Regions from separate parts of the Undibacterium sp. SXout7W genome, predicted to be linked through region 2. Evidence: predicted binding sites of a transcription regulator. Region 2 holds the regulator's gene; each other region holds the start of a gene.
What was found. The regulator sigma-54, encoded in region 2, starts transcription at its own class of promoters, with help from an activator protein. The targets are predictions, from matches to a motif close to TGGCANGNAANCTGCTTT.
Positions count from the first base shown of each region.

Region 1: the regulator sigma-54 is predicted to act here: its motif matches at 1,584-1,601, upstream of adh (aldehyde dehydrogenase).
Region 3: the regulator sigma-54 is predicted to act here: its motif matches at 1,911-1,928, upstream of nirB (nitrite reductase large subunit NirB).
Region 4: the regulator sigma-54 is predicted to act here: its motif matches at 1,860-1,877, upstream of ACO0LB_RS00995 (pilin).

Region 1 is NZ_JBMPPF010000017.1:7,390-11,744, reverse strand. It holds gene adh (aldehyde dehydrogenase) at 1-1,512, opposite strand, end outside; gene ACO0LB_RS15295 (hypothetical protein) at 2,370-2,840, opposite strand; gene ACO0LB_RS15290 (Tex family protein) at 3,177-4,355, opposite strand, start outside.
Region 2 is NZ_JBMPPF010000009.1:112,453-116,807, forward strand. It holds gene lptA (lipopolysaccharide transport periplasmic protein LptA) at 1-473, shown strand, start outside; gene lptB (LPS export ABC transporter ATP-binding protein) at 475-1,227, shown strand; gene ACO0LB_RS10710 (RNA polymerase factor sigma-54) at 1,239-2,729, shown strand; gene hpf (ribosome hibernation-promoting factor, HPF/YfiA family) at 2,838-3,185, shown strand; gene ACO0LB_RS10720 (enoyl-CoA hydratase/isomerase family protein) at 3,315-4,355, shown strand, end outside.
Region 3 is NZ_JBMPPF010000001.1:348,468-352,822, reverse strand. It holds gene nirB (nitrite reductase large subunit NirB) at 1-1,880, opposite strand, end outside; gene ACO0LB_RS01530 (hypothetical protein) at 2,018-2,248, shown strand; gene ACO0LB_RS01525 (nitrate/nitrite transporter) at 2,277-3,491, shown strand; gene ACO0LB_RS01520 (protein kinase domain-containing protein) at 3,493-4,355, shown strand, end outside.
Region 4 is NZ_JBMPPF010000001.1:224,787-229,141, forward strand. It holds gene sucD (succinate--CoA ligase subunit alpha) at 1-57, shown strand, start outside; gene ACO0LB_RS00985 (Stp1/IreP family PP2C-type Ser/Thr phosphatase) at 304-1,110, shown strand; gene ACO0LB_RS00990 (FHA domain-containing protein) at 1,140-1,745, shown strand; gene ACO0LB_RS00995 (pilin) at 1,920-2,345, shown strand; gene tfpZ (TfpX/TfpZ family type IV pilin accessory protein) at 2,453-3,214, shown strand; gene ACO0LB_RS01005 (hypothetical protein) at 3,321-3,626, shown strand; gene ACO0LB_RS01010 (tetratricopeptide repeat protein) at 3,665-4,355, shown strand, end outside.

The DNA.
Region 1 (4,355 bases), on a different contig from region 2:
TCCGAGAGCATTCGGGCTATAGCTGACCAGCAAATTTTTAGTTTGTTGGTAGTGATCCAGCATCATCTTATGATTTTCACGACCGATACCGGATTGTTTGTAGCCGCCAAATGCTGCGTGAGCAGGATACAGGTGATAGCAGTTCGTCCAGACACGACCGGCTTGTATGCCACGACCTACGCGGAAAGCGCGGGAGCCGTCACGAGTCCACAAGCCAGCGCCAAGGCCGTACAACGTATCATTGGCAATTTCCAGTGCTTCGGCTTCATCTTTGAAGGTAGTGACAGACACAACCGGGCCAAAGATTTCTTCCTGGAAGATGCGCATCTTGTTATGGCCTTTGAAAATAGTCGGCTGAATGTAGTAACCGCCTTCCAGTTCGCCGGATTGCTGTTGACGTGCTCCGCCCAGCAGGCATTCCGCACCTTCCTGTTTGCCGATGTCCAGATACGACAAAATCTTTTCCAGTTGTTCCTGAGAAGCCTGTGCTCCAATCATGGTTGAACTGTCGAGTGGGTGACCTTGCTTGATCGCGGCAACACGCTTGATTGCACGCTCAATAAAGCGCTCATAAATCGATTCCTGAATCAACACGCGGGATGGGCACGTACAGACTTCACCCTGATTCAGCGCGAACATCGCAAAACCTTCCAGACACTTATCGAAGAAAGCATCGTCCTGATCCATCACATCCGCAAAGAAAATATTCGGTGATTTACCACCCAGTTCCAGCGTGACAGGAATCAGATTTTGTGACGCGTATTGCATGATCAGGCGGCCAGTACCGGTTTCACCTGTGAACGCAATTTTAGCGATACGCTTGCTGGATGCTAATGGCTTACCGGCTTCCAGACCAAAGCCATTCACAATGTTCAACACGCCAGGCGGTAACAAATCCTGAATCAATTCGACCAGCACCATGATCGATGCCGGTGTTTGTTCAGCTGGTTTCAGCACGATACAGTTACCAGCAGCCAATGCTGGCGCCATTTTCCAGACTGCCATCAGAATCGGGAAATTCCACGGAATAATCTGACCAACAACGCCGAGTGGCTCATGGAAATGGTAGGCGTAAGTTTCGGAGTCGATCTGTGCAACAGAACCTTCTTGTGCGCGGATGCAACCTGCGAAATAACGGAAATGATCAATCGCCAGCGGAATATCCGCTGCCATGGTTTCGCGAATAGGTTTACCGTTATCAATCGATTCAGCGGTTGCTAGTGTCGCCAGATTGGCTTCCAGACGATCTGCGATTTTATTCAGGATATTGGCGCGTTCTGTTTGCGATGTCTTACCCCAGCTTGCTTTAGCTGCATGCGCTGCATCCAGCGCCAGTTCTATGTCTTCCGCTGTTGAGCGAGCCACTTCACAGAAAGCCTGGCCAAAAATCGGGCTCAGATTTTCAAAATAATTGCCGTTGACCGGCGGAACAAATTTGCCGCCAATAAAGTTGTCATAGCGTTGTTTGTATGGATTGCTGAGGCCAAATTTGCTGATATCTGTCAAGTTCATGATGCTGTCTCCGGATGAATGCTTGTTGAATATGCCGAAATAAAATCAGGTGCATGTTGCACATGCTCTGATTTGCAATCGGCGTGCCAACTCAACAAAATCCTTGGCTTTCACCAGGTTTCAGAGTGGGATTTTTAAAAATACGATGAGGAATGCGTGCAGAAGAATCAAATGCACTGTCACAGTTGTATCGTTTTAGAACAGGCAAAAAATGCGCAAAAAAGGGCTGTTCCAAATTGTGACAGTACGTCTTATTCAGATGAACAATGACACTAAAAATCCGATATTCGGTTAATTAACGGAGAGGAGTTTCAAAAAAGGGTGCGTGGAACGCACCCTACGTTTGCTGGATTAAAACGCACGTGAGGTTGCGAACATATTGGTGCATAAAAAACCTCACTCAAGTGCCTCCAAGCTACTTTCGTAGTAACGGAGAATGTAAGGTCTACTGGTCGGCTGCCCATCGGGAAACGCCTCGCCAAAGAATGCCACATAAGTGTCAACGTCTCCGTGTTCATTTTTCCACGTGTAAATAACGACGCCCACTTCTCCGGTAGAAATAAGCTTAACCTTTTGACCGATTATCAAAGACATATGTTGTAAGCATAGAGCGCGTTTTAGGCACCGCGTCAGCGGTAAAAAAAATGATAATAAAGCTGAAATATTAATGTAATTAGCTGCCGTTCTTTTTAATCATTGGTATAAAAAAGTCTTTTTGTCTTAAGTAATGTATGGACATTCATAAATTGATTTACGGTGAGGGGGTAAAAAATTGGTGCGTGTAACGCACCCTACGCTTGCTGCGCGGCTTTTTGCGCAGGTCCGCTCGACTGCCGGGTTGGGGGTCAGGCCGTCATCTACGAACTACCCCGACCACCATAATTTATTGGCTTGGACTTTTCAGTAGCAATGTCTGTCTTGCATTCCGGACAATGAAGAAAGCGTCCGTGTGGCTGCAATGTGGTTTTCTTTTTCTTATCCACGCAGGCTGTACAAAGATAGTGCATTGGCTCGCCGCACTCGCTTCCCGCCTTCAAAGCGTAAGCGAGTGCGTTGGTAGCGGGAAACTGAAAAAGCGCATAGCGTTGAATTTGACTCTTCCAGTCCTCGATCTCTGCTATTTGCTTTTCAAGTTCGCGCACCCGTTCGGCGAGCGCCGCTTGCTTCTCTTGGCTCGCCAACTCAGAAGCGATGGCGTCCGTGAGCTTTATCTGAACAGCAGTGACAGCGGTAAGAAGCTCACTGTAATTGGAAAGCCCGTGAGCGGCTTTGACAAGCTCGATAGCCGTCTTGGTGCTCTGAATAGCAGCGGTGATTTCGGAGTACATATCAAGACCCCTAACTTGTTTTAAAGTGCAAAATGGCAAAATAACAGATAGATGATAAATAAGCAACAAGTTCCAGTGCGTTGCAAGTCCTTATTTGGTATGGGTTTTTTTCTTTATACTGATTGAATGTGCAGTATAACAACAGGAGCCTGTCATGAATGCTCATTCTCCTCAATTCGTTTGCCTTGTTCTGGTCTGCGTCATTTACCGGGAATAGGGGGCTTGAATGGTGCTTCGTATTTGCTTGCGGTGACAAGATAACAAAAAAACACCCCGGTAAAAACCAGGGTGTTTAGTTATGTTACTGCTGCGTTTTCTTTCGCAGAATTTTTAATCTCAACCGCGTAATTTCGCAAACGCGGCTGCCATTGCGTTGCCTGCCGGGGCGGCTTCTTGTTTGCGTTGTTGCTGGTGCTGGCCCAGGCGTTTGGCGTCGTTGCGGTCGCCGCGTTGTTCCGGTTTGCTGCCGGGCTGTGGTGCGCTGTCGGTGAGGCGCATGGTGAGGGCGATACGCTGGCGTTTGACGTCGACTTCCATGACTTTGACTTTCACCACCTGACCGGCTTTGACGACGGTGTGCGGGTCTTTGACAAAGGTGTTCGACAGCGCGGAGATATGCACCAGACCATCCTGATGCACGCCGATATCGACGAAGGCACCAAACGCGGCAACGTTGGTGACGACGCCTTCTAAAATCATATCGGGCTGCAAATCTTTGATGTCTTCCACGCCGTCTTTAAAGGTGGCGGTGGTGAATTCAGGGCGCGGATCGCGGCCTGGTTTTTCCAGCTCTTTGATGATGTCGGTGATGGTCGGCACACCGAATTTTTCGTCGGCGTATTTGGCGGCGTTCAGCGATTTCAATAAGCCGCTGTCGCCGATGACACCTTTCACATCTTTCTTGATATCGGCCAGAATTTTTTCGACCAGCGGATACGATTCCGGGTGAACTGCCGACGCATCGAGCGGATTGCTGCCATTCATCACGCGCAAAAAGCCAGCGGCTTGTTCAAAGGTTTTGTCACCGAGGCGCGGTACTGCGCGCAGATCGGCGCGGGAACTGAACATGCCTTTGGCATCGCGGACATTGACGATGCTTTGCGCGACGCTGGCAGACAAACCGGACACCCGTGCCAGCAAAGGCGCGGAGGCGGTGTTCACATCCACGCCGACTGCATTCACGCAGTCTTCCACCACCGCATCGAGCGAACGTGCCAGCTGGGTCTGGCTGACATCATGCTGATACTGACCAACGCCGATCGATTTCGGATCGATCTTCACCAGCTCCGCCAGCGGGTCTTGCAGGCGACGTGCAATCGAGACCGCGCCACGGATGGACACATCCAGATCCGGCAATTCTTTAGACGCGAATTCTGAGGCGGAATACACCGACGCGCCAGCTTCAGAGACGACGATTTTGGTCAGCTTGAGTTCTGGTTTGAGTTTGATTAAATCCTGCGCCAGTTTGTCGGTTTCGCGCGAGGCGGTGCCGTTGCCAATCGAGATTAATGACAC
Region 2 (4,355 bases):
GCCTCAAAGAAACCAATATTGAAGCAGAACACTCTATCAGTGATGGTAAAAAAAATATCGTCACCCTGACAGGCGATGTCAAGCTGACACGCGGTACATTGATCGTCAAAGCCGAGCGTGCTGTCGTCACCGAAGCCGCTGACGGCCATCAGCACGCAACGCTCTACGGCAAACCAGGTGCCACTATTACCTTTCGTCAGAAACGCGATGGCGGGCCGGACTTATGGATAGAAGGTGAAGCAGAACGTGCTGAATACGATGAAAAAACTGAGCTGGTCAAATTCATCACCAGAGCCCGTGTCAAATATCTGGAAGGAAAAAAAGTCACCCAGGAACAGGAAGGTGAATTTTTATCTTATGACAGTAAAAACGATGTCTTCATCGGCACTAACTCCAGCAGCGGTCAACAAATTCCGGGCGGTGGTCGTATCAAGCTGACATTGCAACCAAAGCCAGAAAAACAGGTGAACTGAGATGACTGTGAACGACAGTACCCTGATCATTCAAGGCCTGCAAAAACGCTATGGTGCGAGGCAAGTGGTGCGCGATGTATCGCTGCAAGTAAAGAGCGGAGAAGTCGTTGGCCTGCTGGGTCCCAATGGTGCCGGTAAAACCACCTCGTTTTATATGATCGTCGGGCTGGTTCCTTCCGATGCCGGCGAGATACTCATCAATGGCACGGATATTTCTCACCTGCCGATCCACCAGCGCGCCACGCTGGGATTATCATATTTGCCGCAAGAAGCATCGGTATTCCGGAAATTATCTGTCGAAGATAACATTCGTGCGGTACTGGAATTGCAAAAAGACGAGCAAGGAAAATTTTTAAATAGTCGAGAAATCGACCAGCGTCTGAATAATTTGCTGGCTGATTTACAAATCGAAAAAATTCGTGAAAATCAGGCGTTGTCACTTTCCGGAGGCGAACGTCGCCGCGTGGAAATTGCCCGCGCACTGGCAACCAATCCACGTTTTGTGTTGCTGGATGAACCGTTTGCCGGCGTCGATCCGATTGCCGTGATTGAGATTCAACGTATCGTGGGGTTTCTCAAAGAACGTCGTATAGGTGTGCTGATCACTGACCACAATGTGCGTGAAACGCTGGGAATCTGCGATCACGCTTACATCATCAATCAAGGCGCAGTGCTGGCCAGCGGTAAGCCAGATGACATTATTCAAAATGAGTCAGTGCGTCGGGTCTATCTGGGAGAGCATTTCCGCATGTGACGGGAATCATCATGAAACAAAGCCTGCAACTACGTACCTCACAACATCTGGCACTGACGCCACAATTGCAGCAATCCATCCGATTACTGCAATTGTCGACGCTGGAGCTTCATCAGGAACTGGAAACTCTTCTGGTAGAGAATCCTTTGCTTGAACGTGTCGACGATCCACTCGACAACGCCGTACGCCTGCTGGCAGATGGCGCCATTTCCAGCAACAATACGAATGCCGATGCTGGCATGCAAACAACAGGCAATACAGACGAGCACGCGCCTGCTGCAAGTGATGCTGGTGGCGATGCCGATACGGCCCCGATCAATGATGCCGTCAGTGCCAGCGATAACGACTGGAGCTTTGATGACGTGCCTCAGGGCGGGCATTCATCTGAAGAAGACGAAGGCCGTTCACAACTGGAATCTGCTCACACGACACTGCATGAGCATTTACAGGAGCAGATGCGACTGAATCTGCGCGAGCCACGTGATCGGGCGCTGCTTGAACTGATTATCGATGCAATAGATGACAACGGTTATCTGATCGAAACGCTGGAAGAAATTCATGCCAGTTTGCCGCTGGAACTTGGTGTCGAACTGGAAGAACTCTCGTTTGCACTGTCCATGCTGCAAAGTTTTGATCCACCGGGTGTCGGTGCCCGTACACCTGCGGAATGTCTGGCATTGCAGATCAAACGCATGCCCAAAATCGCCTTTGTCACGCGTCGCCTGGCATTGCAGATTGTAGAAACACAACTCACTCTTTTCGCCCAGCGGGATTTCAACAAACTAAAAAAACTTCTCGATTGCGATGACGAAGATTTGCGCGAGGCCCAGACCGTGATACGCCAATGCAAACCACGTCCTGGTGCTGTATTTGCAGAAACGGATTCCGATTTCGTCGTACCCGATGTCATCGTCAAAAAATCAGGCAATGGCTGGCAAGTGTTACTGAATCAGGATGTCATGCCAAAGCTGCGCGTCAGCAGCATGTACGCCAACATCATGAAACAAAATCGTGGTGAAACCGGCATGGGTTCGCAATTGCAGGAGGCACGCTGGCTGATCAAAAATATGCGGCAACGTTTTGATACTATTTTGCGCGTTGCACAAGCGATAGTGGAAAGACAACGCAACTTTTTTACTCACGGTGCTGTTGCCATGCGCCCCCTTGTTTTGCGCGAAATAGCTGATACACTAGGATTACACGAGAGCACTATTTCTCGCGTAACGACTCAGAAATACATGCTGACGCCGCATGGGATGTTTGAGTTGAAGTATTTTTTCGGCAGCCATGTCGCGACGGAAACAGGAGGCGAAGCATCTTCCACCGCGATACGTGCACTCATCAAGCAGTTGATAGGAGCAGAAGACCAGAAAAGCCCACTCTCTGACAGTAAAATTGCAGACATGCTGGGTGAACAGGGCATGGTAATTGCCCGAAGGACAGTTGCCAAATACCGTGAAGCCCTCAAAATACCACCAGTCAGTTTGCGAAAATCTTTGTAAGTAGTCCTTGTAATCACGGTTTGAATTGCTATATATGATTTAGCTCAAAATAATTCCGATGAAATGAGCGCATCGTTATAGCAAGTAACATCACCATAGGAGCACAGTATGAATCTCACCATCAGTGGACATCACGTCGAAGTTACTCCTGCAATTCGTGAATATGTACATACCAAGCTGGAACGCATCCGGCGCCACTTCGACCAAGTCATTGATATTGCCGTTATTCTGACGGTCGATAAGCTCCGGGAGAAAGAAAAACGACATAAAGCGGACATTAACCTGCACATCAGCGGTAAAGATATCCACGTAGAAAGTCTGTCGCATGATCTGTATTCTGCCATTGATACCCTGATCGACAAACTTGATCGTCAGGTGATCAAACACAAAGATAAAATTCAGGACCATCAGCATGATGCCATCAAGCACATTCCTGATCCGGCCTCTGCCTCATAATTTCTGCGGTTAGGGAAGACTTAAAAAGGACGCAATATTGCGTCCTTTTTTGCGATCTCTGCAATCGCGTGACGAGGATGATCGTCAACGTTAGAATGTCTGTCTCTACACTACTCAACGGTATTTTTCATGAGCGAATACGTACACACCTCTATCCGGAACAAAATCGGCTTTATCATGCTGGATCGCCCGAAGGCACTGAACTCCTTATCGCTGGACATGGTACGTACAATCACTGAAAGTCTGTTGCAATGGCGAGACAATGACGAAGTGAATGCTGTCTTCATTTACAGCAGCAGTGAAAAAGCATTTTGCGCCGGTGGTGATATTCGTTTTTTCTACGATGTAGGTACAGCAACCCCGACAGGCGACAGTGCTTTGCTGGAAGATTTTTTCACTGAAGAATATGCGCTGAATCATGTCATTCATTTTTATCCGAAGCCGTATATTGCACTGATGAATGGCGTCGTCATGGGCGGTGGGATGGGTATTGCCCAGGCTGGTTCGGATTGTGGTCTGCGCATTGTGACTGAGCGTACCAAGATGGCGATGCCGGAGGTGAATATCGGTTTATTCCCTGACGTCGGCGGCGGCTATTTTCTGTCGCGCACGCCAGGACAAATTGGCACTTATCTGGGGCTGACGGGTGAAATCATCGGGGCAGCCGATGCGCTGTATGCTGGTCTGGCCGACGTGTTTATTCCGACAGCAGAGTTACCCGCCCTGATGCAACTGCTGGAAACCACCGATAGCACCAATCGCACCGATATCCGCCATACGATCCGCACATTTGCAGCGACATTTGCAGATCAGGCTGCGCCTGCGGACAGCAAACTGGCAGCGCAACGCAACGTGATTGACCAGCACTTCAGTGGCAATCAGGTGCAAGAGATTGCCCGCCGTCTGGAAAACGACAGCAATGCCTTTGGGCAGCAAACCCTGGCAATGATGCAAAAACGTTCTCCGTTGATGATGTGTGTCACGCTGGAACAATTACGTCGCGGTGCGACGTTGTCTGTCGCAGATGATTTGCGTATGGAACGCAATATGGTGCGACATTGCTTCCGTCATGGCGAAGTGCTGGAAGGCGTGCGTGCGCTGGTTGTGGATAAAGACAACACACCACAATGGTCACCCACCTCGCTGGCAGAAGTGACAAGTGAACAAGTT
Region 3 (4,355 bases), on a different contig from region 2:
GACGGCATGCCAAGATCATGCCAGACCTCGCGCAAATCTTCTTTTTTGACGCCAAGCAAATCGATACGCTGACCACCTGTCACTTTGACAGTCGGGATTTTAAATTTATCGACTACGTCTGCAATCCGGCGCAGTTCTGACGCATTCGTCTCGCCACCCCACATACGCGGAATCACCGAGTAAGTGCCGTCTTTCTGGATATTCGCGTGGGAACGCTCATTAATAAAACGTGATTGCGGATCATCTTTTGCTTCACGTGGCCAGGTCGAAATCAGGTAGTAATTGATGGCAGGACGGCAGCTGGTGCAACCATCCGGCGTGCGCCAGTTCATGAACTTCTGGGTGCCAGAAACGGTCAGTAATTTATGCTCCCTGATCGCATCGCGAACTTCCTGATGAGTATGATCGGTACAGGAACACATGGCCTTGACTTTGGCGCTGTCACTATAATCACTACCAACCGTGAACATGATGATCTGTTCAACCAGACCGGTACAGGAACCACAAGATGCCGATGCTTTGGTATGTTTGCGCACTTCATCGAGTGTCAGCAAACCCTTTTCCTTAATGGTCTTAACGATCGTTCCCTTGCAAACGCCGTTACAACCACAGACTTCCGCCTCATCTGGCATCGCGGCTGCTTTGGTAAAACCTTCGTGTCCAACGTCACCGGTATTAGATTCGCCAAACATCAGGGAATCGCGAATTTCGGCAATATTTTTACCTTCGCGCAGTAGCTTGAAATACCAGCTACCGTCTGCAGTATCGCCATACAAACATGCACCGATCAGCTTGTCGTCTTTCACTACCAGTTTTTTGTACACGCCACCTATAGGATCGGACAAAATAATTTCTTCAGTATCTTTTCCACCCATAAATTCACCGGCAGAAAACAGATCAATACCTGTGACTTTCAGCTTGGTGGAAGTGACTGATCCTTGATAACGCCCGATACCAAAATTGGCCAGATGATTAGCGCAAACTTTCGCCATTTCAAATAGCGGCGCTACGAGGCCATACACCGTGCCGCGGTGATTCACACACTCGCCAACGGAGTAAATTCGAGGATCATACGTCTGCATCGTATCGTTGACGACGATACCGCGATTGCAATACAGCCCCGCGGATTCAGCCAGCGCCGTGTTAGGACGAATACCGACAGCCATCACGATCAATTGCGCAGGAATCTCAAGCCCGTCATTAAAGCGAATGCCTTTTACATGACCTTGATCATCGCTCAGAATCGCTTCTGTATTTTTCTCCAGCAAGAAATTCAGGCCGCGGTCTTCCAGGGATTTTTGCAGCATTTTGCCGGCGACAGGATCGAGCTGACGCTCCATCAACCAGCCCGGCAAATGCACAACGGATACTTTCATTCCTCGCATCATCAAACCATTGGCAGCTTCCAGCCCCAAGAGCCCACCACCGATCACGACGGCATGTGTATGCTTGGACGCAGCCTCGATCATGGTGTTCGTGTCATAGATGTCGCGGTAGGCAATCACTCCCTTCAGATCTTTGCCCGGTACAGGCAACATGAAAGGTGTCGAACCTGTGGCGATCAGCAAACGATCGTATTCTGTTTGCGTACCATCGTCAGCAATAACGACGCGCTTCACACGGTCGATCTTGACGATCGTTTTACCCAGATGCAGGGTAATATTATTTTCTTCATACCAATCGACATCATTGAGCATAATGTCTTTGATTGTCTGCTCTCCCGCCAATACTGGCGACAGCAAGATACGGTTGTAATTGGCATAAGGTTCAGAACCGAATACCGTAATATCATATAAATCAGGAGCGATCTTTAATAACTCTTCAAGAGTGCGAACACCAGCCATCCCGTTCCCGACCATCACCAGCTTTAACTTTTTCATACCAACTCCTTTGCTTGTCTCCCTCGTCTATAAGCAAGAGCGATGCCAGTTTTTCCGGCACACAGATTCGCCGTGTCGCGCCTGCCTGGACATTGCCGCATGCTGATAGCTCTTTTCAGAGGGAGGCAGCGCACCAAATGAAAGAATCCAAAGGAAATAAAGCACCAACATCGTTATTCATCACCATCTATGCATCAGCATCGTCCGAAAATGAAAAGCAACTCACCAAAGCATCACAACAACACCTCAAAGAAGTGCAATGCACCACAAAATTTATAAAATGCACAGTTTTCGAGCGCACCATTTCTTTCCATGAATGCCTACTACGCGCGCACTCTGCACAATCTGATGGCATGGCACTTGCATAAGACAAACTCATAATCAACAGGAGTTATCATGCAAAAAACCTCGTTCTGGAAAGTGGGCCACACACCCACCCTGCTCGCTGCATTCTTTTATTTTGATCTGAGTTTTATGGTCTGGGTGCTACTCGGGCCGTTGGGCATTCAGATATCAAAAGATCTTGGTCTGACGGCGGCCCAGAAAGGGCTGGTCGTGGCAACACCGTTGCTGGCTGGTGCCTTATTGCGTATCGTCATGGGCATGCTGGTCGATCATCTGAAACCTAAAAAGGCGGGACTGATCGGTCAAGTTGTTGTTCTGGTCGGCTTATGCTGGGCATGGCTGGGGGATATCCACAGCTACGAACAGTTGCTGTTCCTGGGCATCATTTTAGGTGTCGCCGGATCTGCATTTGCGGTTGCACTGCCGCTGGCTTCACGCTGGTATCCGCCAGAGCATCAGGGTACTGCGCTCGGTATTGCTGGCGCTGGTAATTCCGGCACTGCCTTTGCTGCTTTATTTGCTCCGGCACTCGCAATTGCTTATGGCTGGCAAAATGTGTTCGGTCTGGCGTTGATTCCCTTGCTGATTGCATTGTCCGTCTATCTGGTATTTGCCAAAGATGCACCGGGCGAAGTGCAGAGTAAATCATTAACAGAATATCTGGCAGTGCTGAAGGATAAGGACGCGTGGTGGTTCATGTTCTTTTATAGTGTGACTTTCGGCGGCTTCTCTGGTCTGGCATCATCCCTGACCATTTACTTCAACACTCAATATGGACTGACGCCCGTGACTGCCGGTTATTTTACTGCAGCCTGCGTTTTTGCCGGCTCGCTGGTGCGCCCTATGGGTGGCCGGATTGCTGACCGTATCGGCGGTATTAAAACCTTGTCGGTCATGTATGTCATTGCAGCGAGTTTCCTGTTCATTGCATCCACAGGCTTACAATCAGCAACAGCTGCCGTCATCGTTTTCGTGATTGCGATGCTGGCGCTGGGCACAGGTAACGGTGCCGTATTTCAGCTAGTGCCACAACGCTTTCGCAAGGAGATGGGTGTGATGACAGGTCTGGTCGGTATGGCTGGCGGTATCGGAGGCTTTTATCTCGCCGCGAGTATGGGTTATTCTCGCCAGATGACAGGTAGCTATCAGCTTGGTCTTTCTATTTTTGCCGGACTGGCAGTAATTGCCTTACTGGGATTATCCATGGTAAAAAAACGCTGGCGCACGACATGGGGCTCTGCTGCCATGACCACAGCAAAAATCTGATATGCCGCTCATCGCCTCCACTGGACACCAATCTGTTGCGGGAATCCGTTCCCGCAACGAGGATTTTATCGGCATGGTCACACCGGATGAACCTGAGCGGTCCAGTAAAGGTCTGATCATGGCGATTGCCGATGGCGTCTCCGGTAATGAAGGTGGGCGCGAAGCCGCAGAGTATTCAGTACGCGGATTACTGACCGATTATTACGCCACCCCGGACACGTGGGAAATCACGACAGCGCTGGAAAAAGTGCTGGTCGCCATTAATAGCTGGGTACAGCAACAAGGCTCTATCCGGCGCGAACTGGCAGGCATGGCTACGACCCTGACTGCGCTGGTGCTGCGCGGGCGCATGTACTACACGGCACATGTCGGTGATACGCGTTGCTACCTTTACCGCGACGGCAAGTTGCAAAAACTGACGCAGGATCATGTCTGGGACCGTCCGGAAATGCAGCATGTACTCACGCGCGCCATCGGGCTGGACAATCGTCTGGCGATTGATCACGGCATGGGTGAAGCACGTGTGAACGATGTCTTTCTGCTTGCCAGCGATGGTGCCTGGGCATCGATGACGGAATATGATCTGACCGATTATCTGAAACAAGTCAGTCAGCAAATCCTGAGTGCAGAAGAAGCCAGCATCGCGTTATGCGACGCCGCCTTGAAAGCAGGTTCGCAGGATAACAGCAGTGCGATCGTCGTCAGAATAGAAGAATTACCGGAAGGCGATCTGCGCGATGCGCTCAACGAATTACATGCACTACCATTACCTCCGCGTCTGAAGCCGGGGCAGATACTCGATGGTTATCTGGTCGAAGAAATGATACACAGCTCACTGACCACCATCCTGTACCGCGTCAGTGA
Region 4 (4,355 bases), on a different contig from region 2:
ATCAAAGCAACTAAGAATCCATCTGAAATGGCGCGTTTGTTAAAAGCGATGCTGTAATATTTACAGATGTATATTGCTGAAAAAGCCGCGTTTTCGCGGCTTTTTTTTCGGTTATTTTGCCCAGTAGGGATATCAAGTGCAAACTGGTTTTCTTAATGTTAAGCTTCTTCATAGCTATCTGCGGTATAAATCAAATGATGAACTTTACGTTATCGTGATCGCTTTTAAGAGATTTTGTAAATTGACATTTTTTTGACCCTTGTTCGACATAATCGGATGCATAAGATTGAAATAATTTAATCCATGGTCTATCAGCGTTTTATAGAGTTTGCAGCCTTATCTGATACGGGATTGGTCAGAGAGCATAACGAAGATGCAATTGTTGTTTGCTCTGACTACGGCTGTGTGATTCTGGCTGATGGTATGGGGGGCTACAATGCAGGAGAAGTTGCAAGCGCGATGACAGCGCAAATTGTGGCTGATTTTCTTTGTAATAAGCTCGATGGAATTTGGTTCCCAGTATGGGGATTACGTCCTGCGCATTTTGCGCATTGGGTGATTGATGCTATCGCACTGGCGAACCGTCAAGTGATGTTGGCGGCGCAAAATAATGCCGCGTGTGTCGGCATGGGAACGACTATTGCACTCGCGTGTTGCCTGCACGATAAATTGATTGTTGCACATGTTGGTGACTCTCGAGTGTATCGTTATCGAAGCGGTGTATTGGAACGAATGACTCAGGATCACTCTGTATTGCAGGAGCAGATCAATGCTGGTCATATCAGTGAGGCAGATGCAAGATTCTCTAATATTCGTAACCTGATTACTCGTGCAGTGGGCACGCAAGCTACCGTTGATGTTGATGTCAGTATCCATCCCATGCGGGAGTCAGATTTGTATATGATCTGTTCGGATGGATTGACCGATATGCTAAGCCATGATGAAATTCAGTCCATACTCAGGTTGCAAGCAACAAATTTAAGCGAATGTTGTCAATCTCTGATTGATAGCGCAAACAGAAACGGCGGAATGGATAATTCTTCCGTTGTGCTCTTTAAGGCTGAAACCTTGCAAGGCTCCTCCCTGTTGCAAAAAATATTTTTTCGGTAATACGATTAATTTAAGTGAATGAGAGATTTATGGCGAAAATTATCGTCACATTTAATGGCTTGGTTCAACAGGAATATGCAATCACGAAGCAGCGCATTACGATTGGACGCAGACCAAGCAATGATTTGATCATTGATCATCTGACTGTCAGCGGACAACATGCCGCGATTGATACCACGCCAAATGGATGCTTTGTACTTGATCTGGGAAGTACTAACGGAACGATGGTTAATAGCCAGCCTGTAAAAAAACATCTTTTACAGCAGGACGATATTATTGATATTGGCAAGTACAAACTCAGATTTCAGGAAGATAAAAAAAATCCGTCCGCACCTTCTGCTTCTTCTGGCGCGAAAGAGTCTCCACAGGTAGTAAGATTGGCAAAAGTGAAAGTATTAAATGGTAGCAATGCAGGTAAAGAATTGTCGTTGACAAAGCCAGTGACAACAATCGGTAGCCCAGGCGTTCAGGTTATTGCGATCACAAGACAAGGTAATGATTACGCAATACGCCATGTAGAAGGCAAAATTGCCACTCAAGTCAATGGTGTGGATATCCAGGGGCAGCAACAAACATTGCGTTCGGGAGATGTTGTCGAGTTGGCTGGTACGCAGATGAAATTTGTCTGCACTTAACATCATGTTACGTAAGTGTCAAAAATTGTCAGTTTATCTGACGAAAAATGGCTGAAATATAATATTTGTCACTGATATTGATTGTTTACGTCAGGCGCACGTCTTTAAGTTTATTGGCACGACGTTTGCTAAATGAAGTTGTGGTCATTTTTTTGTTCCTAATCCGGAGGTAATATGAAAGTTATGAAACAAGTACAAAAAGGTTTTACACTGATCGAATTGATGATCGTTGTTGCCATTATCGGTATTCTGGCTGCAGTGGCTTTGCCGGCTTATCAAGACTACACAACGCGTGGTCGTGTTACTGAAGTTTTGGGTTTGATGACTGGTTTTAAACCAACTATTTCTGAGAATATTGCCTCAAATGGCGGCGTGATTGATTCAGCAACAGCTTGTAAAGGGATTACTGATATCACTACTGCAACAACAAACACTGCTTCCGTTACATGTACTGGAAGTGGTGTTTTAACTGGAACTGGTACAGCGAAAGCTCAATCTGCTGTTTTAACGTTGAAGCCTTCTGCAGGCAGTGGCGTTATAAGTTGGACCTGTACTTCCAGTGCTGCACAGGCAAAATTTGTTCCAGCTGAGTGCCGTTAATTTGGTTGATGTTATTAAAAACCCGCCTTTGGGCGGGTTTTTTTATTGTATTTTGCTTATGTTTAATTAGGTATACTTGGAAATATTTTTTAAATTTTTTTTGCAATATGAATATCTACTGCCTTAAATTCAGAGCCTTTGTTTTTCACGGGCTGATATCACTTTGTGTTGCTGCAGTAGTGACGCTAATTGTGACGTTACTCTGGTATCCGACGCCTTATGATCAGTTATGTGGAGGCTTATCGTTATTATTTTTGGTAATAGGGGTTGATCTAATTCTCGGTCCTTTGTTGACATTTGTCGTGTTTGACTTAAAAAAGAATAAGAGAGAATTGATAAGAGATTTGGCGATTGTTGGACTATTGCAATTAATAGGATTGTTATATGGCATGCATACCGTTTTTTTGGCGAGGCCAGTAGCCGTTGTGTTTAATGGAAAGCAGTTCGACGTTATTACACAGGTTCAAATTGCCGAAGATAAATTATTTGATGCAACTCCTGATTTCCGTCGATTATCACTGACAGGTCCTCGCCTGTTGAGCATGCGTGCCGCTAAAAGTGAGAGCGAGCGCATGGATTTGATGGTGTTATCTGTGACGGGACAATTAAGAGGTGCAATGCCCGCGTTTTGGCAAGACTATGCATTATCAAAAGATCAGGTTGTGCGTGAAGCCAGCAGTGTTGATGATCTATATAAACAATATCCGGCCGATACCGCTTTAATTGACGAGCAGATAGCAAAGTCTGGCATTAATAGGAGTCAGGTTATTTTTCTCCCAATTGTTTCTACTCGCAATAGTTGGACTGTTTTATTGAATAAAGATACTGCTGAAATGATCGGTTTTGTTCCCAAAGACGCATTTTTTTAGAAAAATTTGTAATCTTTTTACCTGTTTTAACTCGTGAGACGAAATAACACTTTTTTAATATGAATAGTGTTGGTTAGATACATTTTGAGGAAAGGAAGAATGTTTTATGTTTTTTGATTGGTTCGATGCGGGTAAGTCGAAGGAGTTTGGTATTGCGCTAGCAAATTTTTACGCTGAACGCGAGAAGAAAACAGAATCAGGCAACAAAGGAAAAAAGGAATTTGAACGCAGGCAAAAAGAACTTTTGCTAAAAATGGAACAAAAAGTTGCAGAATTCAAGCTGCAAAACAAGCTGAACGTGTATAAAAAAGCGCAGTTAGGTAACGTATTTAAGTGGCAATTATTGGAGGTCGGTTATACAGATCAGTATGTCGATGACTTGACCCAATGGTTGATGCATCATTTGAAATAATTGAACTCGAGAATCATTCGACAATATCAGAGCCCTCAATGGAAAAAAAAGGTTTTTTACAACGGATCAAACGTATTTTGGGAGCACCTTCTGAACCAAAAAATACGGCAACAGTAGGTGATGACAGGGCGAAATTAATCTTAAAAGAGGGAAATGATTTTGAAGATCAAGGTAGCTTTGATCAGGCATTATCTACGTATGAGTATCTGTTGACTATCTATCCTCAAATGGCTCGGGCACACCTGAATAAAGGTAACGTGTTCATGAAAATGGAGCGTTTTTCTGATGCTTTATCGTCATATAACACAGCTATTGAACTTGACCATTCTTATGCTGCCGCATATTACAATAAAGGCAATGCTTTGGCGAAGCTTGGAAGTAAGCACGACGCTATAGAAGCATACAACATTGCACTGAAATATAATCCTATTTTCTTTCAGGCATTGGTAGCCAAAGGAAATGTTTTGATTGATGTTGATCGGCACGAAGAGGGTATAGATTCCTATGAGCAGGCACTAAAATTTAACCCAGGGTCGACTGATGTGTATAGTAATCTTGCGACCGTTTTACTGAAATTAGGAAAACATGACAAGTTTATTAAAATATTAAATAACACGATTAAGTCGAATCCTAATGATGCTAATTCATTTTTTTCCTTAGGAAATCTCTATCTAGCTAGCGGAGATATTGCCAGTGCACAGGCTGCGTTTCGTCAGATTGTACAAATAC